3 regions of the Shewanella halotolerans genome follow, and region 3 is predicted to be linked to each of the others. Evidence: predicted binding sites of a transcription regulator. Region 3 holds the regulator's gene; each other region holds the start of a gene.
The links. The regulator NrdR, encoded in region 3, represses ribonucleotide reductase genes. The targets are predictions, from matches to a motif close to AAACACNANATNTNGTGTTT.
Positions count from the first base shown of each region.

Region 1: a site for NrdR is predicted at 5,193-5,212, ahead of nrdA (class 1a ribonucleoside-diphosphate reductase subunit alpha). Genes of this name have one in related genera too.
Region 2: a site for NrdR is predicted at 2,086-2,105, ahead of nrdD (anaerobic ribonucleoside-triphosphate reductase). Genes of this name have one in related genera too.

Region 1 covers NZ_CP080417.1:2,334,481-2,341,333, forward strand. Annotated here, with positions in the region: gene serC (3-phosphoserine/phosphohydroxythreonine transaminase) at 1-317, opposite strand, end outside; gene gyrA (DNA topoisomerase (ATP-hydrolyzing) subunit A) at 448-3,087, opposite strand; gene ubiG (bifunctional 2-polyprenyl-6-hydroxyphenol methylase/3-demethylubiquinol 3-O-methyltransferase UbiG) at 3,341-4,129, shown strand; gene K0H81_RS09995 (HAD family hydrolase) at 4,158-4,841, shown strand; gene nrdA (class 1a ribonucleoside-diphosphate reductase subunit alpha) at 5,344-6,853, shown strand, end outside.
Region 2 covers NZ_CP080417.1:1,709,241-1,716,093, forward strand. Annotated here, with positions in the region: gene rssA (patatin-like phospholipase RssA) at 24-971, shown strand; gene K0H81_RS07395 (hypothetical protein) at 1,149-1,886, shown strand; gene nrdD (anaerobic ribonucleoside-triphosphate reductase) at 2,137-4,254, shown strand; gene nrdG (anaerobic ribonucleoside-triphosphate reductase-activating protein) at 4,376-4,849, shown strand; gene K0H81_RS07410 (YibL family ribosome-associated protein) at 5,008-5,364, shown strand; gene ribA (GTP cyclohydrolase II) at 5,599-6,216, shown strand; gene K0H81_RS07420 (hypothetical protein) at 6,274-6,750, opposite strand.
Region 3 covers NZ_CP080417.1:3,237,029-3,243,881, reverse strand. Annotated here, with positions in the region: gene glyA (serine hydroxymethyltransferase) at 1-399, shown strand, start outside; gene nrdR (transcriptional regulator NrdR) at 524-997, shown strand; gene ribD (bifunctional diaminohydroxyphosphoribosylaminopyrimidine deaminase/5-amino-6-(5-phosphoribosylamino)uracil reductase RibD) at 1,036-2,196, shown strand; gene K0H81_RS14115 (riboflavin synthase) at 2,203-2,868, shown strand; gene ribBA (bifunctional 3,4-dihydroxy-2-butanone-4-phosphate synthase/GTP cyclohydrolase II) at 2,951-4,054, shown strand; gene ribH (6,7-dimethyl-8-ribityllumazine synthase) at 4,178-4,654, shown strand; gene nusB (transcription antitermination factor NusB) at 4,669-5,073, shown strand; gene thiL (thiamine-phosphate kinase) at 5,205-6,161, shown strand; gene K0H81_RS14090 (phosphatidylglycerophosphatase A family protein) at 6,164-6,658, shown strand.

The sequences.
Region 1 (6,853 bases), 900 kb from region 3:
GCGGCAGATGACCAACTGCCATCGACCAGATAGAGGGCCTTACCCTGTTGACCCAAAAAATTATTCACAACTGCGGCGAACTGTCCGCGGCCACCACCATGCATAAAGAGTACATGGTAGTTGCTGGGAATATTCATCAAGTCTCTGATGTCGGCCTCGGCCTGCTCGGTAAGCGCGATAAACTCTTTACTACGATGGCTGATCTCCATTACGGAGACACCTTGCCCGTTCCAATCCAATAACTCCTCTTGTGCTTTTTGCATCACGGGCTGAGGTAACATGGCCGGCCCTGCACAGAAATTATATGTCGCGCTCACTGCTTTCTCCTTTGCTCTTCTTTCAACTGTGTTGCGTCAAATTAAATGCCATTGGCGTATTTTATTATCGGGTTTCACTTGCCGAAACAAAACGAGCGTCCATAAGGACGCCCGTTAATTTCGCTAAACGTTATTCATTTGGCTCAACGTCTGGCTCGGCCTCGGGCGCTTCGCCTTCGACTTGCTGCTCATCGACAGTATCCGTGATGATAGGGTTGCCCTCTTCGTCAAACTCCTGTTCATCCTGGATCTCATCGATACGCTGCAGCCCAACGACCGTCTCGTCGGTAGCCGTACGGATAATGGTCACACCTTGAGTGTTACGACCAATAGTCGACACACCAGATGCCGGTGTACGAACCAGGGTACCCTTGTCGCTGATCAACATGATCTCATCGTTTTCGAGTACTTGTACCGCTCCGACGACAGCGCCATTACGCTCGCTCACCTTGATCGATACTACACCCTTGGTCGCGCGGCTCTTAGCTGGGTATTCATCCAACTCGGTACGCTTACCATAACCGTTCTCAGTAACGGTCAGGATTGCACCGTCGTTCTTAGGTACGATGAGAGAGACTACACTCTGGCCATCTTCGAGCTTGATACCGCGAACACCTGTAGCGGTGCGGCCCATGCCACGAACCTGGTCTTCGCTAAAGCGAACTACCTTACCTTCGTTAGAGAAGAGCATCACCTCGTTGTCACCGTTGGTGATGTCGACGCCGATCAGCTGATCGCCATCTTTCAGGTTAACGGCGATGATACCGTTGGCTCTTGGACGAGAGTATTGATCCAGCGAAGTCTTCTTCACGGTGCCGTGAGAAGTCGCCATGATCACATACTTGTCGGCGTCATATTCACGCACCGGCAAGATAGCGGTGATACGCTCACCTTCCGCCAGCGGCAGCAGGTTGATGATAGGACGACCACGGGCCTGACGGCTTGCCAGCGGCAGTTGGTACACCTTGAGCCAGTACATCTTACCGAAGTCAGAGAAACACAAGATGGTATCGTGGGTGTTGGCGACCAGCAGTTTCTCGACGAAATCTTCATCCTTCACCTTTGTCGCGGCCTTACCCTTACCACCACGGCGCTGGGCCTGGTAATCGCTCAAAGGCTGATACTTGGCGTAACCCAGATGCGACAGGGTCACTACCACATCTTCTTCGTTGATCAGATCTTCAAGGCTGATATCGACCGCAGAGGCGTTAAGCTCGGTACGACGTTCATCGCCAAACACTTCTAGCACTTCCTGAAGCTCTTCTTTAATCACTTCCATCAGACGCTCAGGGCTGCGGAGGATATATAGCAGAGCTGCGATCAGCTCTAGCAGCTCTTCATATTCGCTTAGGATCTTCTCATGTTCCAGACCGGTCAGCTTGTGCAGACGCAGATCCAGAATCGCCTGAGCCTGTTGCTCAGTCAGGTAGTAGAGACCATCACGAATACCGAACTCTGCCGACAACCACTCTGGACGCGCCGCATCATCACCGGCCTTCTCCAGCATGCCTTGTACATTGCCAAGGGCCCAGCCTTGAGAAACCAGCTTAGTCTTGGCTTCGGCCGGTGTTGGCGATGCCTTGATAAGCGCAATTATAGGGTCGATGTTAGCAAGAGCAATCGCCAGTGCTTCAAGGATATGAGCACGTTCGCGTGCCTTACGCAGTTCGAATACGGTACGACGGGTCACCACTTCACGACGGTGAAGGATGAAGCACTCGAGCATCTCTTTAAGGTTGAACAGCTTAGGCTGACCATTGGTCAGGGCCACCATGTTGATACCGAAAGAGGTTTGCAGCTGAGTCTGGGCGTAAAGGTTGTTGAGGATCACCTCACCCACTTCGCCGCGTTTTACTTCGATAACGATACGCATACCGTCTTTGTCTGACTCGTCGCGCAGTCCGCTGATGCCTTCGATCTTCTTATCTTTTACCAGCTCGGCGATCTTCTCGATCAGACGAGCCTTGTTTACCTGATAAGGGATCTCGGTAACGATAATGCGCTCACGACCGTTGTCTTCAGTCTCAACGGTTGCGCGGGCACGCATGACCGCCTTACCACGACCCGTCTTATAGGCATCTTCGATACCCTTACGGCCGTTGACGATCGCCGCCGTTGGGAAATCTGGTCCTGGAATATGTTCCATCAGCTGCTCGATAGAGAGACTAGGCTCATCGATCAGTGCCAAACAGCCGGAGATCACTTCTGACAGGTTGTGAGGAGGAATGTTGGTCGCCATACCTACGGCGATACCCGATGAACCATTCACCAGCAGGGCCGGAATACGGGTTGGCAGTACCGCCGGGATCTGCTCTGTACCATCATAGTTAGGTACGTAGTCGACGGTTTCTTTCTCTAGGTCAGCCAGCAGTTGATGCGCCAGCTTGTCCATACGAATTTCGGTATAACGCATGGCCGCTGCCGCGTCACCATCGACCGAACCAAAGTTACCCTGACCATCGACCAAGGTGTAGCGCATAGAGAATGGCTGCGCCATACGAACGATGGTGTCGTAAACCGCTGAGTCACCGTGCGGGTGATATTTACCGATAACGTCACCGACGACACGCGCCGACTTCTTATAAGGTTTGTTCCAATCGTTCTTCAACTCGTTCATCGCGAATAATACGCGGCGATGAACCGGCTTTAGACCGTCACGTACATCGGGTAACGCACGGCCCACGATCACGCTCATGGCGTAATCCAAATATGAATTCTTTAATTCGTCTTCAATATTAATTGGTGTTATAGATGAAGCCAGATCAGTCATAAACTGCTCGATCCCTTGAAATTTAGCCGACAAAATACTGCTTAAAAACCAGGCAATATTTTACCAAGCCTGAAAACGTGATTTGGCATTCTAACACAGATATTTAAAGGTGCTAGACCCTATTGAAATTTCACGCCAAATATCTGTTTACGACCGAAAACCCGGGCCAGTTTCAGGCAAGATGAACGCTTTAGCAGCAATCTGATGACTAAGCAGACATTTTCGCCGGGTTCTCCTTTGTTTATCTAAGGCGATGGGTATAATAGCTACATCATTTATTCCCTTCAGAGGACTCTCCGTGTCTAACCTATCTGAGACAAATTTTTCTGAGACTAATAATGCCAATGTCGATCCACAAGAAATCGCTAAGTTTGAGAAGATGGCTGCCACTTGGTGGGATCCCGAAGGAGAATTTAAACCCATCCATAAGCTCAATCCCCTGAGACTCAACTATATCGATCAAGCCGTCGAAGGCCTGTTTGGTAAGCGTGTGCTGGATGTCGGCTGTGGCGGCGGTATTCTCTCTGAGAGCATGGCACGTCTTGGCGCCAAGGTAGATGGTTTAGACATGGGCGCCGAGCCCCTCGATGTCGCGAAACTTCACGCCTTAGAGATGGGTGTCGAGATAAACTATATCCAGGACACGGCGGAGCATCACAGAGATAGTCATCAGGGCCAGTATGATGTGGTCACCTGTATGGAGATGCTCGAGCATGTGCCCGACCCTGCCTCTGTTATCAAGGCCTGTAGCGACATGGTTAAGCCTGGCGGCTATGTGTTCTTCTCGACCATCAACCGCAACATCAGAGCCTATGTAGAGACAGTGATTGGCGCCGAGTACCTGCTTAAGATGCTACCAGTAGGCACACACGATCATAAGAAGTACATCAAACCTGCCGAACTTATTGGCATGGCGGATGCGGTAGATCTTGAGTGCGTCGATGCGACCGGCATCACCTACAATCCGCTGACGGAAATTTTCCGCTACACCAAGTCGCTAGATGTCAACTATATGATCGCCACGGTTAAGCAGGATGACTGATCAAATTGTGCCAGGTGCTATCGCTGAAATGATTGATGGTAAGCGAACTGCCACTAGACCAATAAAAGGTGTGCTGTTTGATCTCGATGGCACCCTAGTGGATACGGCGCCAGATCTCGTGCTGGCGCTTAACTTGGCGCTAAAAGACTTTGGGCTGCCGAGCCAACGACTGGAAGATATTCGCTTTGCCGCTTCCCATGGCAGCCTGGCGTTAGTTAACGCCGCCCAGCCTCATCTTAATGATGAGGAAAAAGCGGCCATCCAGCAGGCGCTGCTTGAGCACTACCATAATGTTAACGGCCAAGAGGCCAAGCTTTTCGATGGCATGAGTGCCCTGCTCGAGCACCTTAGCGAGCAACGCATTCCCTTTGGGGTCGTCACCAATAAGGCGGCGCGCTTTGCGCGGCCTTTGCTGCACAGGCTTGCCTTAGCCAACAAGATGCCAGCCATCATCAGCGGCGACTCCACCACCCAGAGTAAACCCCATCCGGCGCCTATGCGTTTGGCAGCGTCGCAAATTGGCGTCAGCTGCCAGGGAATTCTCTACCTAGGTGATGCTAAGCGCGACCTCGAAGCGGCCCGCAATAGCGACATGCTGGGGGGCATTGCCCATTGGGGTTATATTGGAAACAATGATCAGGCGCACCTCTGGCCCCACGACTTTGGCTTCGACACCCCGGTATCCGTGCTTGAACTCCTAAGACAGGGCTAAGTCGCAGTTAAATCGTGCATAAGTAGCGGTTAAGTCACGATTAAATGAGATGCGTCACGCGCTCTGGTGCTAGGGCGTGTGACACGTCAGTAAAAAGTCGTCCAGGCTGAGATCGCGATCCTTTTTCGGCGCCAAAAGATCCTCAGGATCTGGCCAATATTTTAGCTTTCATGATAGGGAGAAGCAGTCGCCTAAAACTTGACCCGCCGGTGCTATCGTAATTGAAAACAAGGGTTAAAGGTAAGCCATTACTAACCCTTTGGTTTACCCCCAAGATATCCACAACTTGTCCCCTAAAAACCCGCTTGCAATATCCCACCAACCTCACTATCTTGTATCCTATAAAAGAAAAAACACCATATCTTGTGTATGGGCGGCGGTCGAAGCCACTAGAACTGCAGTAGTGCTCAGGTACTTTTTTTAACATCTTCGATTGTTTTTACATGGAAACGTAGGGTGGAGTTTTCCCTCCCAGCGATATTTAATTCAAGGCTTATCTTCAATGAACAGCAATATGCAAGTCACGAAGCGCAGTGGCGAACGTGAAACCATCGATCTCGATAAGATCCACCGAGTGATCACTTGGGCGGCCAAAGGACTGAATAACGTCTCAGTATCGGAAGTCGAATTACGTTCACACCTTCAGTTTTATGATGGAATTCCAACTGAAGCGATCCACGAAACCATAATTAAGGCCGCTGCCGACCTTATCTCGCCAGAGTCACCAGACTATCAATTCCTCTCTGCACGTCTGGCCATCTTCCACCTGCGTAAGAAAGCCTTCGGTCAGTTTGAGCCGCCTTCGCTATACGACCATGTGGTGAAGTTGGTTGAGCTGGGTAAATATGACACGCACATTCTGAACGACTATAGCCGCGAGGAGTTAGATACACTCGACAGCTATATCGACCACTGGCGCGACATGAACTTCTCTTATGCCGCGGTTAAGCAGTTGGAAGGTAAGTACCTGGTTCAAAACCGTGTGACTCACGAAGTCTACGAGAGTGCGCAGTTCCTCTATATTCTGGTAGCGGCTTGTCTGTTCGCCAACTACCCGAGAGAGACGCGTCTTCAGTACGTTAAAGATTTCTATGACGCGACCTCGACCTTTAAGATCTCGCTACCGACACCTATCATGTCAGGTGTGCGTACACCAACACGCCAGTTCAGCTCTTGCGTGCTGATCGAGTGTGGCGACAGCTTAGACTCAATCAATGCAACCGCCTCTTCTATCGTGAAGTATGTGTCGCAACGTGCCGGCATAGGGGTCAACGCAGGTCGTATTCGCGCGCTGGGTAGCCCAATTCGTGGCGGCGAGGCATTCCACACAGGTTGTCTGCCTTTCTATAAGTATTTCCAGACGGCGGTGAAATCTTGCTCACAAGGTGGCGTTCGCGGCGGTGCGGCGACCCTCTTCTACCCTATGTGGCACCTGGAAGTTGAGTCTCTGCTGGTACTTAAGAACAACCGCGGCGTCGAAGATAACCGTATCCGTCACCTGGACTACGGCGTTCAGCTGAACAAGCTGATGTACCAACGTCTTATCCAGGGTGGCATGATCACGCTATTCAGTCCATCAGACGTCCCAGGGCTGTACGATGCCTTCTTCGAAGATCAGGCAGAGTTCGAGCGTCTGTATGTGAAGTATGAGCAGGATGAGAGCATACGTAAGAAGCAGATCAAGGCGGTAGAACTCTTCTCCTTGATGATGCAGGAGCGCGCCTCTACCGGTCGTATCTATATCCAGAACGTCGATCACTGTAATACCCACAGCCCGTTCGATGCTAAGGTTGCCCCGGTACGTCAGTCGAACCTGTGTCTTGAGATCGCATTGCCGACCAAGCCGCTGAACAACATCGACGATCCAGATGGCGAGATCGCCCTGTGTACCCTATCTGCGTTGAACCTGGGCGCCATCAAGAAGCTTGATGAGCTGGAAAGCCTGGCAGATTTGGCCGTGCGCGCGCTCGATAGCCTACTCGACTACCAAGACTACCCTATCATCTCGGCAC
Region 2 (6,853 bases), 1.5 Mb from region 3:
TCCTCGGGAGAGAAACAAAGAAGATGGCGAATATCGGCATTGCACTGGGCAGTGGTGCGGCGAAAGGATGGGCCCACATAGGGGTGCTAAACGAGCTGGCGAACATGGGAGTCTTCCCTAACAAGGTGGCCGGCTGCTCTATCGGCGCCGTGGTGGGCGCCGCCTATGCGCAAGATAACCTTAACGATCTGCAGGCCTGGGTGACCAGCTTTTCCAGCTGGGATGTGTTGGGGCTGATGGATCTGAGCTGGCGCAAGGGGGGACTGATTGGCGGCGAGAAGGTGTTTGACGTTATGCAGCAGCATATCGGCAACCTGGATATCGAGCAGATGCAGATGCCCTTTGCGGCGGTGGCGACCGATCTCTATACCGGCCAGGAGATCTGGTTCAAGCAGGGTAGCCTGCGTCATGCGGTGCGTGCCTCCTGCTCTATGCCGGGGATCTTGCCGCCGGCACGCATTGGCGAGCGCTGGCTGGTGGATGGCGCCGTGGTTAACCCTGTGCCCGTGTCGGTGAGCCGGGCAATGGGCGTCGACCTAGTGATTGCCGTGGATCTTAACGCCCACAGGAAGACCCGCCAACAGCAGCTGCCAGTGGCTATCTCTTCCGATGTGAAGGCCAGTCAGGCTGAGCAGGTGAAAGCCGAGAAGGAGCTAGAGAGCGGCTTCATGGATCTCCTGGCCCGGGGACGGGATTATGTCAGCGGCTTGACCGACAAGTTTTCCCTCGGTAATCGCAGTGAGCCAGGCATGTTGGCTGTGATGTCCCAGTCGATGGATATCCTGGAGCAGCGCCATAAGCGGGTGCGCCTGATGGGAGATCCGCCGGATATCCTGATCACCCCTAATGTGATGGAGATTGGTACCATGGAGTTCCACCGCGCGGGCGAGGCGATCGAGGCGGGGCAAGAGGCGGTCAAGCAGGTGGCTCATATCATCCGCGCCCGTATCGATGAGCTGGAGCGTCATTAATAGCCTAAGTATTAGTTTAAGTAATAGCTCTTAGGCGTCAGTCCTTATAAACAGGAGTTGTTTAAATAAGCAGCTAACATTCCCTAAGGCTTGTCTCTTTAGGAGCTCTGGCTAGGTCTTTGGCCTGGTTTTTGCTGCTTGCAGGGATATTTCTCTGCAGTAGTCGGAAAATTGACAATGAATTCAATTAGCCAGGCCATTAATGGTTCACAAGCCAATCTGATCGCCAACAGCTATGGCCTAGAAACACACGGCCAAGAAGCACATGCCCCTGATACACAGGGTCAGGACACACGTGATGTCGACGGCTCATCGGCCAGCGACAAGGTGACCCTGTCAAATCAAGCCTCCAAGACGAAAACGACAGGCCCAGATATCCCCCAGGAGGCGGTATTTCTCTCGCCAAGGGCGGAGCGGGCGCAGAAGATAGAGGCGATGGCCAAAGACTTCTTTTCCAAGGGGCAATTTGGCATAGGCGATATTCCCAAGTTAATTCAGCGTCTGCATCAGGACGGCATCTTGTCGGAAAATCAGCTTAATCGCCTGAGCCAGGCGGGCTTTGAGATCCCAAGGAGCGAAGGCTCGCAGCCGTCGCTGCTCGACTTTATCGCCAGCCAGCGCGAGCAGCTCAAGGAGAGTAAGCCCGATAGCGTGATGATCGCCATGCTCGATGACGCCGAATCTGTGCTCAAGCAGATGGACAGCCTCGACACTCAGGGACTGAACCAGAAGGCGGCGCGGGTATCGGCACAGTTGTCTGTGTTCGTACAGGGCGATCAGGGGCTGACGCCAAGTGATAAGTCTATGTGGCAGGGGCTTAAATCTACCATGCAATTGGCGGCCGCGTCGGGAAGTTCGCAACAGGCTTCCGGGCAATTACAGCGTTATCTGGCACTATCTAAACGAATTACGTAATTTATTCACAGTTTGTCCCATTTTTATCCCGCATCTAGCTCCCTTTGCCGACTGGGTCAAGGCAAGTTTTAACGATAAGTGGCCCAGTTGGCAGTAATCTTGTGTCACAAAATTCCATCCGCAAATTAATGATCTGGATCAAGGTACTTGAGCCTAACTTGTAGCTTAATGCGCTACATATTGTGTTCATCGTCTATATTAACACTATATATGGTGTTAATTTGGCCGTTACTTGAGGAGATATTGAACAATGCCAGTGGTTATTAAGCGGGATGGTTACCGCACGCCTTTTGACGAAACAAGGATTCGAGATGCAGTGGTTGCTGCAGCAAGTTCGGCAGGTATTGATGATGTTGCCTATGCCACCGAGGTGGCCTTACAAGTACGCCAGTCGGTGGCCGAGCTCGAGCAGGTGGATATTCACGACCTGCAAGATGCGGTAGAAAATCAGTTGATGGAAGGCCCCTATAAGCAACTCGCCAGGGTCTATATCGAGTATCGCCATGACAGGGATATCCATCGTGAGTTGAGCAGCCGTCTCAACCGCGAGATCCGTGGCTTGGTCGAGCAGAGCAATGCGGCGCTGCTGAATGAGAACGCCAACAAAGATTCCAAGGTGATCCCCACCCAGCGTGATCTACTGGCGGGCATTGTGGCCAAACACTATGCCACACGCCATATTCTGCCTAAGGATGTGGTGGCGGCCCATGAGTCGGGTGAGATCCATTATCACGATCTCGACTATGCGCCTTTCTTCCCCATGTTTAACTGTATGCTGATCGATCTGGCCGGCATGTTGACCCATGGTTTCAAGATGGGTAACGCCGAGATCGAGACTCCTAAGTCAATCTCGACTGCGACTGCGGTAACTGCGCAGATCATCGCTCAGGTGGCCAGCCATATCTATGGCGGTACCACCATCAACCGTATCGACGAGGTGCTCGCGCCTTTCGTCGCCAAGAGCTATGACAAGCACTATCAGGTCGCGCTGACCTGGGGGATCACAGATGCCAAGGCTTTTGCCACGGCGCAGACGGAGAAAGAGTGCCACGACGCCTTCCAGTCGCTGGAGTATGAGGTCAACACCCTGCACACGGCCAACGGCCAGACACCTTTTGTCACCTTCGGCTTCGGCCTGGGCACCTCCTGGGAGTCGCGCCTCATCCAGTCTTCCATGATGAAGGTGCGCATGACGGGCCTGGGTAAGAACCGTAAGACGGCGGTCTTCCCTAAGCTGGTCTTCGCCATTCGCGACGGCATCAACCACAAGGCGGGCGACTGCAACTATGATATCAAGCAGATGGCGCTCAAGTGTGCGTCGATGCGCATGTACCCGGATATCCTCAACTATGAACAGGTCGAAAAGGTCACCGGCTCCTTTAAGACGCCTATGGGGTGTCGCAGCTTCCTAGGTACCTACGAGGAGGAGGGCGAGCTGGTGCACGAAGGGCGTAACAACCTTGGCGTGGTCAGCCTGAACCTGCCGCGAATCGCCATCGAGGCTAAGGGCGACGAGACGCGGTTCTATCAGCTGCTGGATGAGCGTCTGGCGGTGGCCCGCCGCGCCCTGGACACTCGCATCGAGCGTCTACACGGCGTGAAGGCGAGGGTAGCGCCAATTCTTTATATGGAAGGCGCCTGTGGCGTGCGTCTGCGTGCGGATGATGAGATCAGCGGCATCTTTAAGAATGGCCGCGCTTCTATCTCCTTGGGTTACATCGGCCTGCATGAGACCATCAATGCCCTCTATGGCAGCGAGACCCATGTGTATGACAGCGAGGCTCTACGCGGCAAGGCGCTTGCCATTATCGAACACCTCAAGGCGGCCACCGTGCGTTGGCGCGAGGAGTCGGGCTATGGCTTCAGCCTCTACAGCACGCCGAGCGAGAACCTGTGTAGCCGCTTCTGCAAGCTGGATACCGAGGCCTTTGGGGTGATCGACGGCGTAACGGATCGCGGCTACTACACCAACAGCTTCCACCTGGATGTGGAGAAGAAGGTGAATCCGTACGATAAGTTGGATTTCGAGCAGCCCTATCCGGCACTCACCAGTGGCGGCTTCATCTGCTACGGCGAATACCCTAACATGCAGCACAATATCGAGGCGCTGGAAGATGTGTGGGATTATAGTTACAGCCGGGTGCCTTACTATGGTACCAACACCCCGATTGATGAGTGCTACGACTGTGGCTTCACCGGCGAGTTTAGCTGTACCAGTAAGGGTTTTACCTGTCCTAAGTGTGGCAACCATGAGCCGAGCCGAGTGTCTGTAACCCGCAGGGTGTGTGGCTACCTGGGTAGCCCGGATGCCAGACCTTTCAACTATGGTAAGCAGGAAGAAGTTAAACGCCGGGTGAAGCATCTCTAATGAGATGAGGGTAGCAGCACCAAGGTTTTTGCTGCTGGCGTAAAGTGAATATTGAGAGTGAAAGAAAAGATGAAGATAGCAAGGCGCCCCGGGGCACTTGCTATCTTTGTATGAGGGGCACATGAACTATCATCAATATTTTCCCATCGACGTGGTCAATGGATCCGGCACCAGGGCGACCCTGTTTGTCTCGGGCTGCGAGCATCAGTGCCGGGGCTGCTACAACCAGTCGACCTGGAATCCTGACTCGGGCCATCTGTTCGACGAGGCTATGCTCGAGCAGGTGATTAAGGATCTCAATGATACCCGCATTGTACGCCGCGGCCTGTCGCTCTCTGGCGGCGACCCGCTGCATCCGGGCAATCTCGATGTCATTCTGACTCTGGTGAAACGAGTAAAGCAGGAGTGCCGGGGCAAGGATATCTGGCTGTGGACCGGCTATAGACTCGATGAACTCAGCCCGGCCCAACAAGCGGTTATCGCCCATGTGGACGTGCTGGTGGATGGCAAGTTTGAGCTGTCGCTCGCCGATCCCAGTCTGGTGTTTCGCGGCAGCAGTAATCAGGTTATTCACTATCTCACCGAAAAACGCTGAATTTAGCAGCAGATACTGCTGTGGCTAGGATGCTGCCGATGCCGGATGACTTGTTCGTACCTTCCTCATTAGTGGTATAATGTTCGCCAAACTGGCAAATGCTGCCTATTTTTATCTGAGTGGCATTTGTATATTCGCGAGATTTTTAAGGCAAGTTAATGAATTTAAAGCAAGAGTTACAGCAGTTAAACGATCGTCTCGACAAGTATCGTCGTAAATTAGATGCGGCGGAGAAGCGTGGCGATCAGGCGGTGATTTTGCAATTTAAGCAAGAGATCAATGCGGTAACTAAGCAAATTACCCATGTTAAACAGCAGCAGAGCCGTCAGTTGAACAAGCGCGGCACAGAGGTGAGCGAACTTGCCTTTAGCCGTGCGCTGACCAAGGCCGAGCAGGCCGATATGGGTAAGCTCAAGCGTTCGGTGAAGGGCTTGATCGTTGTGCATCCCATGACGGCCCTTGGACGTCAGATGGGACTGACTCAGGTGACTGGATACGCGCCTAAGGCTTTCTAGGCCATAGAGGATTTTGATGGCGGCGTGAGCGACTTCATAGCCTTGCCGCCACTTAGGGCGTATCCTTATAAGCCAAAGCGGTTGCGGTGAAGCAATAACCGATTTCATCACTCGGGTATTTCACTGTTAGGCAAAAACACATAGAATGCTCGGTCTGAGAAAGGGGAGAGTCTCTCCTTCTGGTTTTCATTTTTCGTTCGCATCTCAGACAGAGCGAGTTGTAAAGGTTATTTCATGTCGATTAAGTATGTCGCCACCTCAAAGCTTCCCACCCCTTGGGGAGTATTTGCCATGCATGGTTTCGAAGATACAGAGACGGGCAAAGAACATGTGGCGCTCACCTTTGGCGAGTTAGATGCGAGCCAGCCCATCCTGGGCAGAATTCACTCCGAGTGTCTGACCGGCGATGCCCTGTTCAGTCTGCGCTGCGATTGTGGTTTTCAGCTACAAACCGCGATGCAAAATATCGCCGAGGCGGGTCAGGGATTTATTCTCTATCTGCGTCAGGAAGGCCGTGGTATCGGTCTGCTCAATAAGATCCGTGCCTACGAGCTGCAGGATCAAGGCGCCAATACGGTGGAAGCTAACGAGCGTCTGGGCTTTGCCGCCGATATGCGCAAATATGACATGATCAAGCCCATGCTTGAGAAAATTGATGTGCAGCAGGTGAAGCTGATGACCAATAATCCCCGCAAGGTGAAGGCGATGAAGGAACTTGGCATCGCGGTGATCGAGCGTGTGCCACTGCAGGTAGGTAAGAATCGTTATAACGAGGCCTATCTTAAGACCAAGTCGACCGAGCTGGGTCACATGATGTCTGAATATCACTTCACCGAAGAGCATCAAGACTAATCCTGCCTGTGCCGACGGCGACCTTAGTGTGTCGCCGTCGGCAAATGTTTTGTTTTCTTATGCTCTAGTTTGAACCGGTTTTTCTTTGGCCTTAAGCAGAGTCATCAACTGAGTAGAAGTGATGGCTATCTGATCCTGCAACATTTTTCGTTTCAACTCGGCAGTTTCAGAATCGTCTCCCTGTAGGGCCTGAAGCTCTAGCTGTAACTCTTCGAGTTTCTGTTTCAATTCTTTGATCTTCTTGTCGATCTCTGACAGGTTTTCGTCCTCTTCTGCTTCCTTTGCCTTGCGCGTTTTGTCCGTCTTGGCTGCCCCGTTATCATGCAGCGCCTTACCAGTGGAATAGGCTAGGGCCTTCTTGCCGGCCTCAGACAGGCTGACTCTGTCACTGCTGGACTGAGTTTGTTCACTCTGGTTTCGGTTGCTTGGGTTTTGAGCCGCCTCGGGCGCATTGGGATCGCGCACCTCGACTGAACTTAGGCTCTGGGGGCCCAGACTTTGGGCGCCGAAGGAATTTATACCGTTCACATTCATCAGCTTAACCTTCCTTGTTACTTCATTAAATAGATGGAATTAAAAGTATGCCTGACGTTAGTATCGGCAGGCAGGGCAGAAGCTTAAGCGGATTTTGATGTGA
Region 3 (6,853 bases):
GAATATCAACAGCAGGTAGTGGTTAACGCTAAGGCGATGGCTAACACCTTCATTGAGCGCGGTTTCGATGTAGTCTCTGGCGGCACCGAAAACCACCTGTTCCTGCTGGATCTGATCGCTAAAGATATCACAGGTAAAGATGCCGATGCGGCGCTGGGCCGTGCCAACATCACGGTAAACAAGAACTCTGTACCTAACGATCCACGTTCACCATTCGTGACCTCGGGCCTGCGTATCGGTTCGCCAGCCATCACACGTCGTGGCTTCAAAGAAGCCGAAGCGGTTGAGCTGACCAATTGGATCTGTGATGTGTTAGATGACATCAACAACGAAGCCACTATCGAACGCGTGAAGAACCAGGTGCTTGAATTGTGCGCTAAGTTCCCTGTTTACGGTTAACCTTAAGGGGTAAATCGGGTAAACTCCGATGGCCGCTACTGATTTAACATTGGTAGCGGCCATTTTTGTATCTATTTCAAGGGAAAGCTCCCCAAGATACCGATTAGCATTTGCTGGAGGCTCAATGCATTGTCCGTTTTGCAGCGCAACCGACACTAAAGTGATCGATTCTCGTCTGGTGGCCGATGGTCATCAGGTTCGTCGTCGCCGCGAGTGTCTGCTTTGCCACGAGAGATTTACCACCTTCGAAGGCGCCGAACTGGTGATGCCGCGTGTGGTTAAACAAGATGGTAGCCGCCAACCCTTCGACGAAGACAAGCTGCGCGGCGGCATGCTGAGGGCGGTCGAGAAACGCCCTGTGTCGATGGACCAAATAGAGCAGGCGCTCAGCAAGATCAAATCGACCCTAAGAGCCACGGGCGAGCGTGAAGTGACCTCTAAGATGATAGGTAATCTGATGATGGATCACCTGGTGAATCTCGACAAGGTGGCCTATATCCGCTTCGCCTCCGTGTACCGCGCCTTCGAAGATGTTTCCGAGTTCGGCGAGGCGATTGCCAAGTTGCAAAACGATAAGAGCAAATCGGGTAAGTCGTAATCGATGCGTATCTGGGCTTCCCCAATTATTCTCAAGAGATGGCGATGAGCATGGCCTGGTCCAAATTTGATTCCCAGATGATGGCGCGTGCCATCCAGTTGGCCCGCAAGGGCCAGTACACCACCCGTCCCAATCCGAATGTCGGCTGTGTAATAGTCCAAGGGGAAACCCTGGTGGGTGAAGGTTTTCATATCGCCGCCGGTGGCCCTCACGCCGAGGTGCATGCCCTGCGCATGGCCGGCGATAAGGCCAAAGGCGCTACCGCTTATGTGACCCTGGAGCCTTGCAGCCATTATGGGCGAACACCGCCCTGCGCCGAGGCGCTGATCAAGGCTCAAGTGGCCCGCGTGGTGGTGGCGGTAGCCGATCCCAACCCACAAGTTTCTGGCCGTGGCATCAAGATGCTCCAAGATACCGGCATTCAGGTCGAGGTTGGCCTTCACCAGGAAGAGGCCGCCGCCCTCAACCCAGGCTTCATGAAGCGTATGCGTACCGGCCTGCCTTGGGTCGGCATCAAGCTGGCTGCGAGCCTGGATGGCAAGACGGCGCTCGCTAACGGCGTCTCTAAGTGGATCACAGGCCCAGAGGCGCGCCGTGACGTGCAGCGTATGCGCGCCCGTTTCGATGCCGTCGTGACCGGCATAGAGACGGTTCTGGCCGACGACCCTAGCCTGAATGTACGTCATCAGGAGCTAGGTAGCCTGGGCGAGCAGTTAACCGAGGCGGATATTCGTCAGCCACTTCGCGTGATACTAGACTCCCGTGCGCGCCTCGGCGCCAAGGCCAAACTGTTTGAGACACAATCCCCCGTGCTGCTGGTGAGCTGTCAGCCCTATTCCGAGGCCGTGGCGAGCGCCTGGCCCGAACATGTGAGTCAGTTGCAACTGCCGAGCGACAATGGGCAGGTGCCGCTAAAGGCGCTGCTGGAACATCTGGGATCTCAGCTTAACAGCGTGATGGTCGAGGCCGGGGCGACCCTGGCCGGCGCCTTCATGGCGCAAGGGCTGGCGGACGAGCTGGTGCTTTATCAGGCGCCGAAAATCTTAGGCGGCCATGGCCGTAACCTGCTGGCACTGCCGGACTATACTGAGATGGCGCAGCTGCCCGCCCTCAAGCTTTGCGACGAGCGTGCTATCGGGGCCGACAGACGCCTCACCTTTCAATTGAGTCACAATCATTTACCGAGCGATAAAGAGTAGTTAGTCATGTTTACTGGGATCATCGAGGCTGTTGGCAGCCTGAGAAAAATTGAGCGTCGCGGCGATGATATTCGCCTGACGGTGGCTAGCGGCAAGCTGGACTTAAGTGACGTCAAATTCGGTGACAGTATCGCCACCAATGGCGTGTGTCTGACCGTGGTGGAGCAGATGGCCGATGGCTATGTGGCCGATATCTCAGCCGAAACCGTGGCCCTTACCGGCTTTGCCCATTATCAGGTGGGACAGAAGGTCAATCTGGAAAAGGCGGTGACGCCCACGACCCGCCTCGGCGGTCATATGGTGAGCGGTCACGTCGACGGTGTGGCCAGCGTGGATGACAGACAGTATCGCGGCAAGGCGATCGAATTTTGGCTGACGCCGCCCAAGGGGCTGGCGCGCTATATCGCCCACAAAGGCTCTATCACCATAGATGGTGTCAGCCTGACGGTAAACGAGGTGGATGGCGAGCGTTTTCGTCTGACCATAGTGCCTCATACCGCCAGCGAAACTACGCTTATCGATCTTAAGGCGGGCGACAGGGTCAATATCGAGGTGGATCTCATCGCCCGGCACCTGGAGCGCCTACTGAGTTTTCAGGCGGCAGAGGAAAATCCAGCCAAAGGCTCAGAGGTCACCATGGATCTGTTAGCTCGCTCCGGCTTTTTAAGATAGACGCTGGCAATCCCAGCCAATAGCAGATTAAATAACTCTTACTATAAGAATATTTTAAGGTCTAATAAATCAAGGTCTAACAATGGCACTACACAGTATAGAAGCGATTATCGAAGATATCCGTCTGGGTAAGATGGTTATCTTGATGGATGACGAAGACAGAGAGAATGAAGGCGACCTGATCATGGCCGCTAACCTGGTGACGCCCGAGGCAATCAACTTCATGGCCACCTATGGCCGTGGTCTCATCTGTCAGACCATGACCAAGGCGCGCTGCGAGCAGCTCAACCTGCCGCTGATGGTGAGCAACAACAATGCTCAGTTCTCTACCAACTTTACCGTGTCTATCGAGGCGGCCGAAGGGGTGACCACAGGTATCTCTGCCTATGACAGAGCCGTTACCGTGCAGGCCGCCGTGGCCCGTGACGCTAAGCCGTCGGACATCGTACAGCCAGGCCATATCTTCCCACTGATGGCCCAAGAGGGCGGGGTGCTGATCCGCGCCGGTCATACCGAGGCGGGTTGCGACCTGGCCCGTCTGGCTGGCCATGAGCCGTCGGCGGTGATTGTTGAGATCCTCAACGAAGATGGCACCATGGCGCGTCGTCCAGATCTTGAGGTGTTTGCCGAGAAGCATGGCCTTAAGATAGGCACCATCGCCGATCTCATCGAATACCGTAACACCAAGGAAACGACCGTGGTGCGCGAGGCCAAGTGCAAGCTGCCGACCCGTTTCGGCGAGTTCGACATGATCACCTACCGCGACACCATAGATAACCAATTGCATTATGTGCTGGTGAAGGGTGAAGTTCAGCCTAACGCTCTGGTACGCGTGCATCTGCAAAACACCTTCAATGACCTGCTGCACTCAGAGCGCGATGAGAAGCGCAGCTGGCCGCTGGAAAAAGCCATGGCGCGTATCGCCGATGAAGGCGGCGTCTTGGTGGTGCTGGGTCATCAGCAGAGCAACGAAGAGTTGGTGGCCAAGGTCAAGGCCTTCGAGGCGGAAGACAAGGGCGAAGTCGGCGCACCGGCACAGTGGCAAGGCACCTCACGTCAAGTCGGCGTGGGCTCGCAGATCCTGGCCGATGTGGGCGTGACCAGCATGCGTCTGCTCAGCTCGCCTAAACGTTACCATTCGCTGTCGGGTTTCGGTTTAGAAGTGACTGAATACATTGCAGAATAAGCTAGTCTGCTTGTAATTCATCGAATTGAGTTAAATTGCATGGGGATCAACGCGGTGGGCTGTGGTATCATACCGCCTCTTTTTTCCCGTGCCGGGTTTGTTAAGCTAATTTAGGTAAGATAAATGAACGTAGTTCAAGGTAATATCGAGTCGAAAAACGCCAAAGTGGCCATAGTGGTTTCACGTTTTAACAGCTTCGTGGTTGAAAGCCTGCTAGAAGGCGCGGTGGATACATTGAAGCGCTTCGGTCAGGTCGCCGACGACAACATTACCGTTGTCCGCGTACCGGGTGCCGTAGAGCTGCCACTGGCAGCCCGTCGTGTGGCGGCAAGTGGTAAATTTGACGGCATCATAGCGCTGGGCGCCGTGATCCGTGGTGGTACGCCACACTTTGATTTTGTTGCAGGCGAGTGTAACAAGGGGCTGGCTCAAATAGCGCTTGAGTTCGACCTTCCTGTGTCATTCGGTGTATTGACCACAGATACCATTGAACAAGCTATCGAGCGTTCTGGTACTAAGGCGGGTAACAAGGGCGGCGAAGCGGCACTTGGTCTGCTAGAGATGGTCAATGTTCTGCAAGAACTAGAACAGCAGTTGTAAGATTAGGAACCAAGATGAAACCTTCAGAGCGCCGTAAAGCCCGTCGTCTAGCGGTACAAGCTATCTATTCATGGCAGTTAAGCGGCAATAATGTTGCCGACGTGGAGCATGAATTTCTCACCGAGCAGAAGATCGATGGCGTCGACGTTAGCTATTTCCGTGAATTGCTATCAGGCACCACGACCAAGTCGGCTCAGTTGGATGAGTTGATTATGCCTCACCTCGAGCGCCCGTTCGATGAGGTTTCGCCTATCGAGAAGGCGGTGCTGCGCATCGCGACCTACGAGCTGACCTTCCGTAAGGATGTGCCTTACAAGGTAGCCATCAACGAGGCTATCGAGCTGGCCAAGGCCTTCGGCGCTGAAGATGGTCACAAGTTCGTCAACGGCATTCTCGACAAGATAGTCGCTAAAAAGTGATACAATTAACGGCGTCCCAGGATGCCGTTTTTTATATTCAGGTTTAACCTCGACGTCGCCTTCGTTCGCTCGATGTTGTCTTCGCTTAAAAGTGTGCTAGCTGATTAACCCTTACTATGGTTCTTAAGACTGTGAAAGAGTTTAAATTAATCGATCATTTCTTTGCTAACCTTGGCCAGACCCGCCGCGATGTGCACCTGGGGATCGGCGACGACTGCGCCCTGGTCCAGCCCGCCGAGAACAAGGTGATAGCTATCTCCTGCGACACCCTGGTTGAAAATGTACACTTTTACGCCAACATGCCCGCCAAGGCCTTGGGTTACAAGGCGCTGGCGGTTAACCTGTCGGATCTCGCCGCCATGGGCGCAGAGCCTGCCTGGATGACACTTGCACTCACTCTGCCCGAGGTGGACGATACCTGGCTGGAGGAGTTTAGCCTGGGGCTGAATGAGGCAGCGCAGTACTACGGCGTTGCCCTGGTGGGCGGCGATACTACCCGCGGCCCCAAGTCGATCACTATCACCATCAATGGTCAGGTGCCAGAGGGCAAGGCTCATACGAGGGGCGGCGCCAAGAATGGCGACTGGATCTATGTGACCGGCTCCCTCGGCGATTCGGCCGTGGGGTTGGCGATTTTGGGCGATAAGCTCAATATCGACGGGGAGGCGAGGGAGTATTTTATTCAACGCCACTATTTCCCCACGCCAAGAGTACTTGCGGGTCAGTCGCTTAGAGGATTGGCATCGAGCGCCATCGATCTCTCCGATGGTTTTGTCTCGGATATCGGTCATATCCTCAAGCGCTCGGCGGTCGGCGCCGTGGTGGATGTGGATCGTCTGCCCCTGTCGGCCCAGATGCGTGAATCTTTAGCTGAGACCGAGGCGCTGGGTTATGCCCTAACGGGTGGTGAGGACTACGAGCTGCTGTTTACCGTCCCCGAGGCCCAGCGCGGCGCGCTGGAGACGGCCCTGGCCCACGCCGGCGTGAGCTTTACACAGGTTGGCCAGATCGCCACCGGTGATAAGCTGCGCCTCATCAAGGATGGCGAGCCCTACACACCGTCTCAATTTGGTTTCGAGCACTTTTAAACATGCAGTTATGGTCGACCGATCCGGTTCTTAAAAAGCTTTCACTGGCAAACCCTGTTCATTTTCTGGCCCTGGGCTTCGGCTCAGGCCTCGCCGCTAAGGCGCCTGGCACCTTCGGCACCCTGGCGGCAATTCCGCTTTATCTACTCATGGCCGGGTTGCCCCTGGGCTGGTATCTGGGGCTGACGCTCCTTAGCGTGCTTGCCGGTTTCTATATCTGCGACAAGGCCTCTAAGGATATGGGAGTGCACGACCATGGCGCCATCGTCTGGGATGAGGTGGCGGGTCTGCTTATTACCCTTATTGCCGCACCAGCGGGTTGGCTCTGGGTGATGGTTGGCTTCGGATTATTTCGCTTCTTCGATATCCTCAAGCCTTGGCCTATCAAGGTGCTGGACGCCAAGGTCCATGGCGGTATCGGCATCATGATAGATGACGTGCTCGCCGGCGTGTTTGCGTTTTTGTGCCTGCAGGGAATTGTCTATTTGGTAGGATAGCGATTGGCTTGTCCAATTGTCACTAAGTTCAAATTGAGTTCAAGTTAAGTTCAAATTTAGTTCAAATTGAGTCCCGAGTGTCGAAGGCCATAGTGCCCAGACAGTCGGGATTTTTGCTTTTAGCACACCAGCAAAAATTTGATTTGTTGCTGCGCTGACTGCATGCTCAGTTTTAACTTTTAGTTGCTTTCAGGC